2 regions of the Bradyrhizobium canariense genome follow, and region 1 is predicted to be linked to the other one. Evidence: predicted binding sites of a transcription regulator. Region 1 holds the regulator's gene; the other holds the start of a gene.

Region 1 (7,698 bases):
TTACGGCGACGCACGAATTCGTGGTGCCGAGATCGATCCCAATGACCTTTCCCATGGTCCTCATATCCTTCTTTTTGCGGCAGGTTGGCTGGGCCCTGACGGCGCACCGAACCGAACCCCCAGACGTTCAAATACTCGCGATATTGCGACGGTGAGCCTCATATAGGAGGGGGGGCATGGCCTGCAAGGACTGGACGCAACCTTCGCCCGCGAAAACCCCGCCCCTTGAAAGATAGTGTCGAGCAGGCCGAGCCGTCCAGGGCATGCCGGGCCTGACCGGCCAGCGAATACCCCCTATTGGGGCCTCCCCCTCGCAGAGGGAGCCGGCAGACGATAGGTTAAGAGCTCCCCGGCGCGGCCTGTTGCCGGAGCGCCAAACCGGGTAAAAGCAGGCGACTGAATCGGGGGCTACCCGTGACCCCGCCGCGACCCGCCGACCATTGAACGGCCTCAATGCAAACCCAGTAGACTTTTCATGACGCACATTCGGTTTTTGTCCGTAGTTGCCCTCGTTGTTGCCACCTTGTGCCCGGCCTTTGCCGCCGACGCGGTCTTTCCACCGGGCATCCGGGTGGGACTGACGCCGCTGGTCGGCCTGGCGCCCGCAAAAACCTTCCTCGGGTTCGAGACCGAAGACCAGAGCGTCAAGGTGCTGGTGGCCGAGCTTCCGGCCAACGCCTACACCGAAGTCATGAATGCCTTTAAGGCCGATACGTCAAACCTTGCCGGCATCCGGCCCCAGAGTATCGAGACCGCGGCCGGCACCGCCTATTACACCGCCGAAGACGCCAAGGATGGCGCTGTCGGCGTGCGACGCTATTCGATGATCATGCCGGGCGGTACGTTCTCCGGCTATATCGCGGTGCAGGTTCCCGAGAACGCGATCAAAATCTACAGCGACGACGCGATACGGAAGATGTTTGCCACGGCGGTTATCCGCAAGGAAGTTCCGGTCGACGAGCAGCTGGCGCAGATGCCGTTCAAGGTCACTGCCCTCGCCGATTTCAAAAATGTCCGCACGCTCGCGGTCGGCGCCGCCCTTGTTCTGGCCGATGGCGATGAATCAACCGGATTTGAGGCAGCCCCCTTCATGGTGATCGGCGTCCTCGGACAGTCGCCGGCCACACCCGACGATCGTGACCGGTTTGCCCAACAGGCCCTGACCTCGTTTCCCGGCGTGCGTGAAGCGCGGATCACGATGTCCGAGCCGATCCGGATCGACGGTTCGCCCGGTTATGAAACGCGGATCGATGCGACCAGCGGCAAGGACAATACCAAGGTCACCGTGGTGCAGTGGCTGAGGTTTGGCGGCCCGACCGTGCTGCGCATCGTTGGAAGCTCCCCACGCGACCAGTGGGAAAAGGCGTTCCCGCGTTTCCGTGCCGTGCGTGACGGACTTCAGCAGCGCGGCTGATTCCCGGTCCATCGACCGCCCGAGATTTCGATCCGTCGCGCGAACGCAATCCGCTTTACGCGCGCTCCGCGACCTGATTTGCTGATGCGATCTCCAGGTGAGGGAGAAGCGCCATGTTGGATCGAAGGCGGATTCTGACAGGTTTCGGCACGATAGCTCTCGCGACCTTTGTTTCAAGCAAGCCAAAGGCAGCCGCATTGATCAAGCCTGATGACGCATCGACGCTTCTGGTCATCGATGTCCAGAACTGTTTCCTGCCCGGCGGCAGCCTCGCCGTAAAGGACGGCGATCAGGTCGTGCCGATCATCAACCGCATCGCCAAGGGTTTTGCCAATGTGGTGATGACCCAGGACTGGCACACCGCGGGACACATCTCGTTCGCCTCCGCCCACCCGGGCAAAAAGCCGTTCGAGACCATCGATCTGCCCTATGGCAAACAGGTGCTGTGGCCCGATCACTGCGTGCAGGGAACCGAGGGCGCAGCGCTTTCCAAGGATCTCTCGATCCCGCAGGCCGAACTCATCGTTCGCAAGGGATTCCACAAGGACGTCGACAGCTATTCGGCCTTCACCGAGGCCGACGGCAAGACCGCGACCGGGCTTGCCGCCTATCTCACGGCGCGACAGGTGAAGCGCTTGTTCGTGGCAGGACTGGCCACCGATTTTTGCGTGGCCTGGAGCGCGCTCGATGCGCGCAAAGCCGGCTTCGAGACCTATGTGGTCGAAGACGCCTGCCGCGGCATCGACACCCAGGGCTCGCTCGCCAAGGCTTGGGCCGACATGACCAAAGCCGGCGTCAAGCGCATCCAGTCCGGGGATATTGCGGTCTAGATTCTAATTTGCCACGGGCGCTGCTTTCGCGCCGCCCTTCGAGACCGCGACGAGAGCCGGCCGCAGCACACGCTCGCCGATCATGTAGCCGGCCTGCACGACCTGCACCACCGTTCCGGCGGGGACCGACGGATCGGGCACTTCGTACATCGCCTGCTGAAAATTCGGATCGAATTTCTCGCCCGACGGATCGAATTTCTTGACGCCGTTTTTCTCCAGCGTGTTGAGCAGCGATCGCTCGGTCAATTCGACGCCTTCGATCAGCGCCTTTAGGCCGGGATCGGCGGCGGCCTTGGCCTCGGCCGGGACGGCATCCAGCGCACGCTGCAGATTGTCGGCGATGTCGAGGATGTCGCGGGCAAAGCCGGTGATGCCATAGATTCGCGCATCGGCCACTTCACGGCTGGTACGCTTGCGCAGGTTTTCCATCTCCGCCAGCGTGCGCAGCATCTTGTCGCGCGTGTCAGCCACTTCCTTCGTCAGCGCCTCTACCGACCCTTCCTCGGGATCGTCCGGCATGATGTAGGGCTTGGAGACCACGGGCTCGCCGCTCTGCGGCGCATTCGCCTGATCTTCGTTTGGCCGGTTCGGATCGGTCATGGATTGCCTTTTCGAAAAAATCGCTTTGTGTTCAGGTCAACGGGGGATTTGCTGGCCCGCATATCATGCTTTAGGCGCGGAAAATCAAGCGCTCCATCGCGTTTTCGAACGAAGTGGGCGCCGGTTCGCGTTAAGAGAACGCGTCAAAACAAAAGTCCCATTTCGGGCCGGATCACCCGCCCAGCATCCGACTGACGATGCGTGCGGCATAATCCACCGTCGGGATCACGCGGGCATAGTTCAGTCGTGTCGGCCCGATCACACCGAGCACGCCGACGATATGACCCGCGCCATCGCTGTAAGGCGCGATGATGGTGGAGGAACCGGACAGCGAAAACAGCTTGTTTTCCGATCCGATGAAAATCCGCACGCCTTCGGCGCTTTCCGCGCGGCCCAACAGATCGACCACCCCACGCTTGGTCTCGAGATCGTCGAACAGCGATTTCACGCGCTCCAGATCTTCAAGCGCGTGCAGATCCTCCAGCAGATTGGCGTGACCGCGCACGATCAGCTGCCGGTCTTCGTTCTCGCCGCCGGACCAATTGGCGAGCCCCGCGGCGATTACCTTCTGTGTCAGCTGATCGAGTTCGGTGCGGTCTTGCGCCAGTGCGGTTTCAAGTTCGAGGCGCGCTTCCGCCAGCGTGCGCCCCCTGATCCGCGCGTTGAGAAAATTGGTCGCTTCGATGAGTGCGGACGGGGGAACGCCGGGCGGCAGCGTCAGCACGCGGTTTTCGACCTGGCCGTCCTCGCCGACCAGCACCACCAGCGCCTTTTCCGGTTCCAGCCGCACGAACTCGATGTGCTTCAGCCGTGAATTGGATTTGGCCGTGAGCACCACCGCCGCCGCACGGGTCAGGCCTGACAGCCGGGTCAGCGCCTCGCCAAGGGCTGCTTCGACCGATTGCGCCCTGCCGACGGACGCGAGCTGGGTCTGGATCGACTGCCGCTCCGCTTCGGTGAGATCGCCGAGCTGCATCAGGGCGTCGACGAAGAACCGCAAGCCCAGTTCGGTCGGCAGCCGGCCGGCTGACGTATGCGGCGCGTAGACGAGGCCGAGCTGCTCGAGGTCCGACATCACGTTGCGTACCGAGGCCGGCGAGAGCGGCACCGCGATCAGGCGTGAAATATTGCGCGAACCGACGGGCTCGCCGGTAGCGAGGTAACTCTCGACGATTTGACGAAATATGTCCCGCGAGCGCTCGTTGAGCTGGGCCAGCCCGGTATGCGGCGCGATCAGGCCAATCGGATCGTGGTGGGCCACTACCTACTCCCTCACAGCTTCACCCTAATCTGTCGATCCGGCGGGCCGGTGACAAGCGCCATTGACCTGAAAAGGACGACCAAGGGCCTTGCCGCACCCCGCGCCCCCTCCTACAAGCACCGCCAGCCATTTTTATTGAATTTCCGGAGGATTCCCATGCGGCCAAGCCGCCGAGCGCCCGATGAACTGCGTCCCGTCTCACTGGAGCGCGGGGTCGTCAAATATGCCGAGGGTTCCTGCATGGTGAAATTCGGCGATACCCATGTGCTGGTGACGGCAACGCTGGAAGAACGGTTGCCGCCCTGGCTCAAGGGCCAGGGCCGCGGCTGGGTCACGGCCGAATATGGCATGCTGCCGCGGGCGACGCTGGAGCGCACCCGCCGCGAAGCTTCCGCCGGCAAGCAGAATGGCCGTACCGTTGAGATCCAGCGCCTGATTGGGCGCTCCTTACGAGCAACCGTCGATCTCGAGGCGTTGGGCGAGCGCCAGATTACCGTGGACTGCGACGTGTTACAGGCCGACGGTGGAACCCGCACCGCCTCGATCACCGGCGCCTGGGTGGCCCTTGCCGACTGCATCGGCTGGATGAAGACCCGCAACATGGTGAAGGCCAACGTGCTGCGCGACAACGTCGCGGCGATCTCCTGCGGCATCTATAACGGCACGCCGGTGCTCGACCTCGACTATGCCGAGGATTCCGAAGCCGAGACCGACGCCAATTTCGTAATGACCGGCGACGGCCGCATCATCGAGGTGCAGGGTACCGCGGAAAAGACCCCGTTCTCGCAGGATGAGTTCCTGGCCCTGATGGCGCTGGCGCGCAAAGGCGTGGCGCGGCTGGTGGATCTGCAGAAAATGGCCGTGGCGTGATTCGGGATCAGGCACGGGCTGGCGTAGAATAAAAGCACATGCACCGCCGAATCACAGGCAAGCTCGTGATCGCAACCCACAATCCCGGCAAGCTCGCCGAGATGCGCGAACTGCTGGCGCCGTATGGCATCGAGGCGGTTTCGGCGGGCGAACTTGGTCTTGGCGAACCTGACGAGACCGGCGATACGTTTCACGCCAATGCCAGAATCAAGGCGGTCGCCGCCGCGCAGGCTGCTGGGCTTCCGGCATTCGCTGACGATTCCGGACTGGTGGTCGATGCGCTCGACGGCGCGCCCGGAATCTTTTCGGCGCGCTGGGCAGACCCCGGCAAGGATTTCACCGGCGCGATGACGCGGATCGAGCGCTTGCTGCAGGAGCGCGGCGCCATGACGCCCGAGAAGCGAAGAGCGCATTTCGTTTCTGCATTATGCGTGGCCTGGCCCGACCATCATATCGAGGAGGTCGAGGCGCGTGCCGACGGCACGCTGGTGTGGCCGCCGCGCGGCAGCGCCGGCTTTGGTTACGATCCGGCCTTCATGCCCGATGGACACACGCGAACCTTCGGCGAAATGACCAGCATCGAGAAGCATGGCCTGCCGCCGCTTGGGCTCGGGCTGTCGCATCGCGCCCGCGCATTCGTCAAGCTCGCGGAGATCTGCCTTGAGCCGCGCTGAACGAGAAGCCTTCGGCGTTTATGTGCATTGGCCGTTTTGCCTGTCGAAATGCCCTTATTGCGATTTCAACAGCCATGTCCGGCATGCGCCGATCGACGAAGAACGGTTTGCGCGCGCCTTTGCACGCGAGATCGAGACCACCGCGGCGCGAACGCCCGGCCGTGAGGTGTCATCGATTTTTCTGGGCGGCGGCACGCCGTCACTGATGCAGCCGCAGACCGTCGGCGCGATCCTGGATGCGATCGGAAAGCATTGGCGCGTGGCCGATGGTGCCGAAGTCACGCTGGAAGCCAACCCGACAAGCGTCGAGGCGACGCGGTTTCGCGGCTATCGCACGGCGGGCGTCAACCGGGTTTCGCTTGGCGTCCAGGCGCTGGACGACGCGTCGCTGAAGGCACTGGGACGCCTGCACACCGCACGCGAGGCGCTGGATGCGGTCGCGATCGCACGCACTGCCTTCGATCGCTACTCGTTCGATCTGATTTACGCCCGCCCCGATCAGACCCCGCAGATGTGGGCCGATGAATTGAAGCTGGCGATTTCGGAAGCGGCCGAGCATCTGTCGCTCTATCAGCTCACGATCGAAGAAGGCACACCGTTCTTTGGCCTGCATGCCGCCGGCAAACTGAAGACGCCGGATGAAACCGTCGCGCGGGCGCTGTACGACATCACGCAAGAGGTTTGCGCCGCGCAGGGATTACCGGCCTACGAGATTTCCAACCACGCGCGCGCAGGCGCCGAGTGCCAGCACAATCTGGTCTACTGGCGCGGCGCGGAATATGCCGGGATCGGTCCCGGCGCGCATGGCCGCCTCGATATCGGCGGCGTCAGACATGCCATCGCAACCGAAAAGCGGCCGGAGACCTGGCTGATGCGGGTCGAGTCGATGGGACATGGCGTTGTCACCGACGATTCGCTGAACAGCGAAGAGCGCGCCGACGAATTCCTGCTGATGGGTTTGCGTCTTACCGAGGGCATCGATCCCAAACGTTACGCCGCGTTATCGGGCCGTACGCTCGATCCGCATCGGATCGCCATCCTCAGCGAGGAGGGCGCCATCACCGTCGATGCCGACGGGCGGCTGCGGGTGACGCAAGCCGGATTTCCGGTGCTGGATGCGGTGGTGGCCGATCTGGCCGCGTAAGAGAGCTACGCCCCAAAGCTCTTCGGCGAGCCCGCGACCGCCACGCCGCCGCCCGATCCGACGCGCATGACCGCGAGGCCGCGTTCATTGGTGCCGTCGGCGCGAAATCGAAACAGGCCGTCAATACCCGCAAAACCGGACGGGTTGGTCAGCACGTCAGATGAAAAACGCTGCGTGCCCTGCGTTCGCGCCAATGCTGCGACAAGCGCCACCGCGTCATAGGCGAGCGTCGCGGTTCGGACCGGATCCGAGCCGTATTTGGCGCGGTAGCGGCCGGAAAAGCTTCGGAAGCCGGCAGGATCCGGCGCGGCATAGAGGCCGCCCTGCAAGGCAGCGCTCGCGAACACGCGCGGATTGTCCCACAGACCGGTGCCGAGCAGCTGGACGTTCCGCAAATTCGCGCCCGCCGCGGTCAGCGCATCGGCCACCGAAACCACCGAATCACCGTCATCGGCGATAAAGAGTGCGTCCGCTGTGTTCAACGTCTGCGCCACATTGCGCGCGGCCGTCGCACGATCAGCGCCATACTTTTCAAATGCCGCAATGCGCCCACCGCGCCGTGGCACGGCCTGCTTGAAAGCGGCTTCGACCACATTGCCATAGGCATTATCGGGCAGCAGCGCCGCGAACGAGCGTTTGCCGATGCTGGTCGAATATTCGATGATCCGGTTGACGTCGGACTCCGGCAGGAAGCTCAGGAGATAGACGCCGCGGCCGGCCACGCTCGAATCAGTCGAGAACGCGATCACCGGGATGCCACGTCCGCGGGCCAGTTGCGCGGTCGCCGGCACCGACACTGCGAATAGCGGGCCTAGGATGATCTCTGCGCCTTCGTCGAGCGCCTGCTGCGTTCCCTGCTGCGCGCCTTGCGGGCTGCCGGCGTCATCCTTGATCAGGAGCTGGAT
Region 2 (7,698 bases), 2.9 Mb from region 1:
AGAAGCCGCCGACGATTTTCGAGCGACTGTTCGGCAAATTCCAATCGTCGGGATCGGCACTGGCCTACGCCTCGGCGGATGTCAACAGCACGTCCTCGCTTGGACCGAGCCAGAACATCGGAACGGCCGGCACGATGCCGCTTTATGATCGCCAGACCGCGGTCTACGACATCTCCGCGCACATGGTCTATTTGCCTGATGGCACCAAGCTCGAAGCGCATTCGGGACTCGGCTCCGCGCTCGACGATCCCAACTCCGCGAAGGTCAGAATGCGTGGCGTCACGCCGCCGCATCTGTATGATTTGAAGCCGCGCGAGGCGCTGTTTCACGGCGTCCCGGCGCTGCGGCTCACTCCCGTCGGCGGCGATGAAGCGATCTACGGACGATCAGGCCTGCTCGCGCATACCTTCATGCTGGGGCCAAACGGCGATTCCAACGGCTGCGTCTCGTTCAGGGACTACAACCGGTTCCTGCAGGCTTACAGGAGCGGCGAGGTCAAGCGGCTCGCCGTGGTGGCGCACCTCTAGTCAGCGCGTGGCGCGCCAAGAGCGCGCTCCCGAATGACGAGCGAGTATATCAAACAAAAACCCCGGCGTTGCGCCGGGGTTTTTGCATTCGCGCCGACGTGGTTTGTGCTAGTTTGTCATCATGGATATTTCGACCGCACCTCGAACAATGCGATCCACCCGCTATGTCGCAGCCTGATTTTCAACCGACCTTGATCGGTCCGACCACCCTCATAAGACCGGTGTCGGCAGGCGACTGGCCGGAGTTGTTCGCTGCGGGCTCCGATCCGGAAATCTGGAAGGTGCATCCGCGTTCCAACCGCTACACCGAGCCGGTATTCAGGGAATATTTCGACAGCGCGGTTGCATCGAAAATGGCGTTTGTATTTGTTGATCGTTCGACAAACCGGCTGATCGGCTCAAGCCGCTACTATGGTTATGACGCTGAACGTAGCGAAATCGAGATCGGCTGGACGTTCATTGTCCGCAGCCATTGGGGCGGACAAACCAATCGCGAAGTCAAACGCCTGATGCTCGATCACGCATTTACGTTCGTCGATACGGTCGTCTTCTGGGTGGGAGAGGAGAACTGGCGCTCTCAGGGTGCGATGACCAAGATCGGTGGTGTGAGGCGCAGCGAGCTTTTCACCCGCGAGCTATCCGGTGCGACGCCGCACTTCATATTCGAGATCGGCAAGAGCCAGTATCAGCAAAGTTGACCGGGCGTTGATCGCGTGACGTTTTGAAGACAACGCGCCCCCCCCCCCCCAAAGAAACCCCGGCATCGCTGCCGGGGTTTTGCGTTCCTCAATAGCGCCAGAGAGATTGCACTTAGCCTTGGGCTGGTTAAGTTGGCCGGGCCCTCGCCGGGTCAGGAAATTTGATGACGATAACGCAAGACACAGGCTCCCCATCGCCATGGATCAGCATATGGCTAAGCCCGCGCCGGACAATTGATCATATTCTTGCAACAAGTCCTCGGCAGTTCGTCTGGTTGCTCGCAGCTCTGGGCGCGATAGCCGGTTTCTATTCCCAGTTTCTTAGCCTGGGCTTCCTGGACCAATTGGTGGGCTGGCGCCTTTGGCTCGGCTTTGTTGTCTGCAGCGCGATTATCGGCATTTTTTTCCTTTATCTGAATACGCTGATTTTGCGCTGCACGGGTAGGCTTATAGGCGGTCGAGCCTCCACGATCGTATTCAGATGCAACAAGGGCTGCTCTACATCAACGGCACCGCCGTGAAACACGAACGGTTGCAGGATTTCGTCGGCGATGGTGCTTGTGGGGGCGATGCTATCGCCAGAGTGAAGCATTGGCGAGAAACGCTACCCAACGGCGTGACGTACGAGACGCTCGATTGCACCGAAAGCGGTTATTACGATAACACCCAAGTCTATACGGTTCCACCAGGTTACTTCTTCACGCTAGGCGATAATCGCGATAACTCGACCGATAGCCGCATGCTTTCGGTGGTGGGCTATATTCCGCTCGAGAACGTGATCGGTCGCGTAGGGCTGATCTATTTCTCGCTGGTTCCGGGCTCGAGCGGGCGCGCTCTAAGCGTCCGCTCCGAGCGTCTGGGCTTGATGATCCGCTAGGTATTCGACCTGCGAAGCATCGAACAATCCGGCCAAACAAAAACCCCGGCATCGCTGCCGGGGTTTTGCATTCTTGTAACCGCTTGAAGCGAACTGGACTTAGAAGTCCATGCCGCCCATGCCGCCGCCCGGAGGCATGCCGCCAGCGCCGCCGCCGGCGTTCTTCTTCGGCAGTTCGGCCACCATGGCTTCGGTGGTGATCAGCAGAGCCGCAACCGAAGCCGCGTTCTGGATCGCCGCACGGACCACCTTGGTCGGGTCGATGATGCCCTTCTTGACCAGATCGCCATATTCGCCGGTCTGCGAGTCGAAGCCGTAATTGTACGACTTGTTCTCGAGAACCTTGCCGACGATGACGGAACCATCTTCACCCGCGTTGATCGCGATCTGGCGGGCCGGCGCGGACAGCGCCTTGCGCACGATCTCGACGCCGGTCTTTTGGTCGTCGTTCTTGGTGCGCAGGCCCTTGAGCTGCTCGGAAGCACGGAGCAGGGCGACGCCGCCGCCCGGAACGATGCCTTCCTCGACGGCTGCGCGGGTTGCATGCATCGCGTCATCAACGCGATCCTTGCGCTCCTTCACTTCGACTTCGGTCGCACCGCCGACGCGGATCACCGCGACGCCGCCTGCGAGCTTGGCCAGACGCTCCTGCAGCTTCTCACGGTCGTAGTCCGAGGTGGTTTCCTCGATCTGCGCCTTGATCTGCGTAACGCGTGCTTCGATGTCGGCCTTCTTGCCGGCGCCATTGACGATGGTGGTGTTTTCCTTGTCGATCATCACCTTCTTGGCGCGACCGAGCATCTGCAGCGTGACGTTCTCCATCTTGATGCCGAGATCTTCCGAGATCGCCTGACCGCCGGTCAGCACCGCGATGTCCTGCAGCATGGCCTTGCGGCGATCGCCGAAGCCCGGAGCCTTGACGGCCGCAACCTTCAGACCACCGCGCAGACGGTTGACGACCAGCGTGGCCAAAGCCTCGCCTTCGACGTCTTCCGCGACGATGACAAGCGGCTTGCCGGTCTGCACCACGGCTTCCAAAAGCGGAAGCAGTTCGTTCAGGTTGGAGAGCTTCTTCTCGTTGATCAGGATATAGGCGTCGTCGAATTCAACGCGCATCTTGTCGGCGTTGGTGACGAAGTAGGGCGAGATGTAGCCGCGGTCGAACTGCATGCCTTCGACGACGTCGAGTTCGGTCTCGAGCGACTTGGCTTCCTCAACCGTGATGACGCCCTCGTTGCCGACCTTCTTCATGGCGTCGGAGAGGAACTTGCCGATTTCGGCGTCGCCGTTGGCGGAGATGGTGCCGACCTGGGCGATTTCCTCGTTCGAGGTGACCTTCTTGGAGTTCTTGACGAGGTCGGCGACGACGGCTTCCACCGCCATGTCGATACCGCGCTTCAGATCCATCGGGTTCATGCCGGCGGCAACCGACTTGGCGCCTTCACGAACGATCGCAGCCGCCAGAACGGTCGCGGTGGTGGTGCCGTCGCCGGCAGCGTCAGCCGACTTGGAGGCGACTTCGCGCACCATCTGTGCGCCCATGTTCTCGAACTTGTCGTCGAGCTCGATTTCCTTGGCGACGGTGACGCCGTCCTTGGTGATGCGGGGAGCGCCGAACGACTTGTCGAGCACAACGTTGCGGCCCTTGGGGCCGAGCGTCACCTTGACGGCGTTGGCCAGAATATCGACACCGCGCAGCATGCGGTCGCGCGCGTCGACGCCGAATTTGACTTCTTTAGCTGACATATTTTGTTTCCTTGAAAGGGGGGAGGGAAAAGGCGCTTAAGCGGCCTTCTTCTTGGCGGCGGGCTCGTCGAGCACACCCATGATGTCGCTTTCCTTCATGATCAACAGCTCCTGGCCGTCGATCTTGACCTCGGTGCCAGACCATTTGCCGAACAGAACGCGGTCGCCGACCTTGAGGTCGATCGGGATCAGCTTGCCAGCTTCGTCGCGGCCACCCGGGCCGACGGCGGTAACTTCGCCCTGCGAGGGCTTTTCCTTGGCACTGTCCGGAATGATGATGCCGCCTGCGGACTTCTCTTCGGCGTCGATGCGCTTGACCACGACGCGGTCGTGAAGCGGACGGAATTTCATGCAGTCCTCCTAAGCTTTTGAAGTTGCTATTGAGTTTTATGGATTAGCAGTCCACGCCGGCGAGTGCCAGCGTGCGCGTTCTGGACATAATGGAAGGCTGTGCGGGGGACAAGGGCTTCTAGCAGAAAAATTGGCACTCGAAAGTGACGCCTGCCAATTTTATCCGGCATCGTTAACGCTGCGCGCCGCCCCATTAGCACCTGCGGTAAGCTGCTGCTAACGCAAGAAATTTCAACAATTCATTAAACATTTAGGCTTGTGATGGGTTGGTATCGTGCGTCACATTTCTCTCATGTGAGCGCATCTCCACCGGGTGGCTCCCGGCCATCCCTTGAAAATGCGCTCCAGCAATGGAGGTTGGCATGGTCTCGCGGGTTGGGGTTTCCGAAGACTTCCGGAAACAGGTGCTGGGTTATGGGCTGACGACAGCGCAAATACTTTATCGAATGCCCGATCATCCCTCGCTGTTACAAACCTATGTCTGGCAGAACTACGATTTGTTTCCGAAATTTCCGGCGCTGAAAGATTTTCTCGCCTTCTGGGAGGAGAAACTCGAAGGGCCGTTGTTCTCGGTCACCGTCGCGCATTCCAAGCTGATCAAGCCGGCTGAGCTTCGCGCCGTCGACGGCGTGTTCCGGCTGCATTAGGCGAATCTCGTAGGGTGGGCAAAGGCGCCTTGCGCCGTGTCCACCGTAGCGGTCGCAACGGAAATCCGCGACGTGTAGGTGGGCTCGCTATCGCTTAGCCCACCCTACGAGCGACAGATGTGCTAACCTTTCCGGATAACGGAAAGGGAGAGCGTCGATGGCCAAAAAGAAGCCCGCTAAAAAACAGCCCACCAGGAAGCCGACTGCGCGGGCTGCGGCCCGCACCGCCGCACGGAAAAAATCGCCGGCACGCAAAGTTGCCGCCAAATCCTCGGCGCGAAAGCCGCTCAAGAGCAAGGGGCGCACGCCAGCGCCGGTCAAGCGTACGCGTCCGAAGCAGCGCATCGCCATCAGCCATCATCGCGATGAGGATTTCAAAGCCGACGGCCTGCGCACATACGCGCATTATCGCGATCTCGGTGTTGCCGCCGCGAGTAACGGTCTCGTCCAGGCGCATGTGATCCGGCTGATCGGACCGTGCAATCCGGCGGAAGTCTCGAAACTGCATTTCCATGACGTCGACTTTCAGATGGTCTACGTGCTGAAGGGCTGGGTGAAGACCTACATGGAAGGGCAGGGCGAAACCTTGATGCAGCAGGGCAGTGCCTGGACCCAACCGCCGAAGATCAAGCACCTGATCATGGATTATTCAGATGACGTCGAGTTGCTGGAAGTGATCCTGCCCGCGGAGTTTAAGACAGTCGAGCTTTCGATGTGATGGAGTCGTCATTCCGGGGCGACGCATAGCGTCCGAACCCGGAATCCCAAGCCATAACTTCCGGATTCCGGGTTCGCGCTTCGCGCGCCCCGGAATGACGTTCATGTGTCAGCTTAACATCCCCACGATTGCGCCGATCAGGCAGGTCGTCAGCGTGCCCGAGACGATCGATTTCAGCCCGAGTGAATTGATGTCGTCGCGGCGTTCCGGCGCCATGGTGCCGAGCCCGCCGATCATGATGCCGAGGCTGCCGAAATTGGCAAAGCCGCACATCGCATAGAGCATGATCAGCCGCGAGCGCGGATCGAGCGCGTCCGGGCCGAGTTTTGAGAGATCGACATAGGCGATCAATTCGTTGAGCACGGTCTTGGTGCCCATCAGGCTTCCTGCCGTGATCGCCTGCGGCCAGGGCAGGCCCATCAGCCAGCACACCGGCGCCATGGCGTAGCCGAGCAGCCGCTGCAGCGAAATCGCCGCGCCGCCGAGATCGGGCAACAGCCCGAGGATGGCGTTGACAAGATGAACCAGCGCCACCAGCACGATCAGCATCGCGACGATGTTGAGCAGGAGTTCGAGCCCGGCCGTGGTGCCCTTGACGATCGCATCCATGGTGCTGGAGACGTGCATGTCGGGGTCTTCAAGCGCGCCGCCGGTACGCTTGTCCGACGTTTCCGGCACCATGATCAGGCTGACCAGGATCGCGGCAGGCGCGCCCAGCACGGAGGCGATGACGAAATGCGCCGCCGCATCGGGGATCAGCGGCGCCAACAATGTTGCGTAGAGCACGAGCACGGTGCCGGCGATTCCCGCCATGCCGCCGGTCATTACCAGGAATAATTCGCTGCGCGTCAGTTGCGCCAGATAGGGGCGGATGAACAACGGCGCTTCCACCATGCCGAGAAAGATGTTGGCGGCGGTCGAAAGCCCGACCGCGCCGCCAACGCCGAGCGTGCGCTCCAACAGCCACGCCATGCCGCGAACGACCGGCGGCAGCACGCGCCAGTAAAACAACAGCGTGGTGAGCGCGCTCATGATCAGCACGACGGGCAGCGCCTGGAACGCCAGGATGAAATCGGCGCCGGGCGCTTTCAGGTCGAACGGCAGCGCGCCGCCGCCGAGATAACCGAACACGAAGGAGGTGCCGGCGCGCGAGGCCGCGGCAATGGCGCCGACGGCATCGTTGATCGCCCCGAAGGCGCGCGTCACGAATGGCAGCTTGATCAGCACGATCGCGGTCAGGATCGTCACGACGAGTCCTATCGCCGTCTGCTTTGGCGATACCGCCCGGCGGTTCTCGCCGAATGCCCATGCGATCGCGAGCAATGCGATGACGCCGAACGCCGATTGCAGTTGAAGCATGAATCCCCCGAGGCCCAGCGATTATGACAGCGGCCCGCTTTGAAGCGCAATGCCGCATGCGCGGGGCAGTCGGGCCATTGACATCAGGCCCGTGGTCAGTCACGGCACGACCAGCAAGGAAGTGGGGCGGCGACCGCCCGCACATCGGAAAAATGCAGGAACCCACCGAAAATGTCTTCCACGATGCCAGTGGGCGCTGGCACTTTGCTCAAGCAAGGGTCCCTGGTTTTCTTCCTGCTCTCGCGAAGCCTTTCGCGTTTCTCCAGCCAGATCGGGGCGGTGGCGATCGGCTGGCAGGTCTACGATCTCACCGGCAGTGCGTTCGATCTGGGCATGGTCGGGCTGGTGCAGTTTCTCCCGACCGCGCTATTGGTCTTCGTCGCGGGCCATGCGGCGGACCGTTACGAGCGCAAGCGCGTGGTGCAGATCTGCCAATTGGCCGAGGCCGTGACGGCGCTGTTCCTCGCCTGGGGCGCCTATGCGGGCTGGCTCAGCGTGGTCCACATCTTTATCGCCACCGCCGTGCTTGGGACGACCGGGGCGTTCGAAAGTCCGGCGACAGCGGCGCTGCTGCCGCTGATCGCGCCACGGGGCTCGCTGCAGCGCGCCACCGCGCTGTCGAGCGGCGCCAATCAGATCGCGACGATCACCGGACCCGCGCTCGGTGGTCTCGCCTATGCCCTCTCGCCCGGTCTGCCCTATGGCATCATGGTGGCGTTCTGGCTGATGGGGATGATATTCACCGGCGCTATCCGTCTGATGCAACCGGTCGCAC

The links. The regulator HrcA, encoded in region 1, represses chaperone genes, less so after heat shock. The targets are predictions, from matches to a motif close to GTTAGCACTCNCNNNNNGNGAGTGCTAAC.
Region 2: BLV09_RS01935 (co-chaperone GroES) is a predicted target of HrcA. The motif match lies at 4,242-4,270, and genes of this name have one in related genera.

Annotation. Positions count from the first base shown of each region.
Region 1 is NZ_LT629750.1:5,351,435-5,359,132, reverse strand. It holds gene dnaK (molecular chaperone DnaK) at 1-55, opposite strand, end outside; gene BLV09_RS25465 (hypothetical protein) at 476-1,414, shown strand; gene pncA (bifunctional nicotinamidase/pyrazinamidase) at 1,528-2,244, shown strand; gene grpE (nucleotide exchange factor GrpE) at 2,248-2,844, opposite strand; gene hrcA (heat-inducible transcriptional repressor HrcA) at 3,017-4,105, opposite strand; gene rph (ribonuclease PH) at 4,262-4,975, shown strand; gene rdgB (RdgB/HAM1 family non-canonical purine NTP pyrophosphatase) at 5,014-5,649, shown strand; gene hemW (radical SAM family heme chaperone HemW) at 5,636-6,793, shown strand; gene BLV09_RS25430 (penicillin-binding protein activator) at 6,799-7,698, opposite strand, start outside.
Region 2 is NZ_LT629750.1:406,010-413,707, forward strand. It holds gene BLV09_RS01915 (DUF2778 domain-containing protein) at 1-527, shown strand, start outside; gene BLV09_RS01920 (GNAT family N-acetyltransferase) at 692-1,225, shown strand; partial or broken gene lepB (signal peptidase I) at 1,695-2,102, shown strand; gene groL (chaperonin GroEL) at 2,202-3,848, opposite strand; gene BLV09_RS01935 (co-chaperone GroES) at 3,885-4,199, opposite strand; gene BLV09_RS01940 (usg protein) at 4,562-4,846, shown strand; gene BLV09_RS01945 (cupin domain-containing protein) at 5,004-5,564, shown strand; gene BLV09_RS01950 (NupC/NupG family nucleoside CNT transporter) at 5,673-6,923, opposite strand; gene BLV09_RS01955 (MFS transporter) at 7,095-7,698, shown strand, end outside.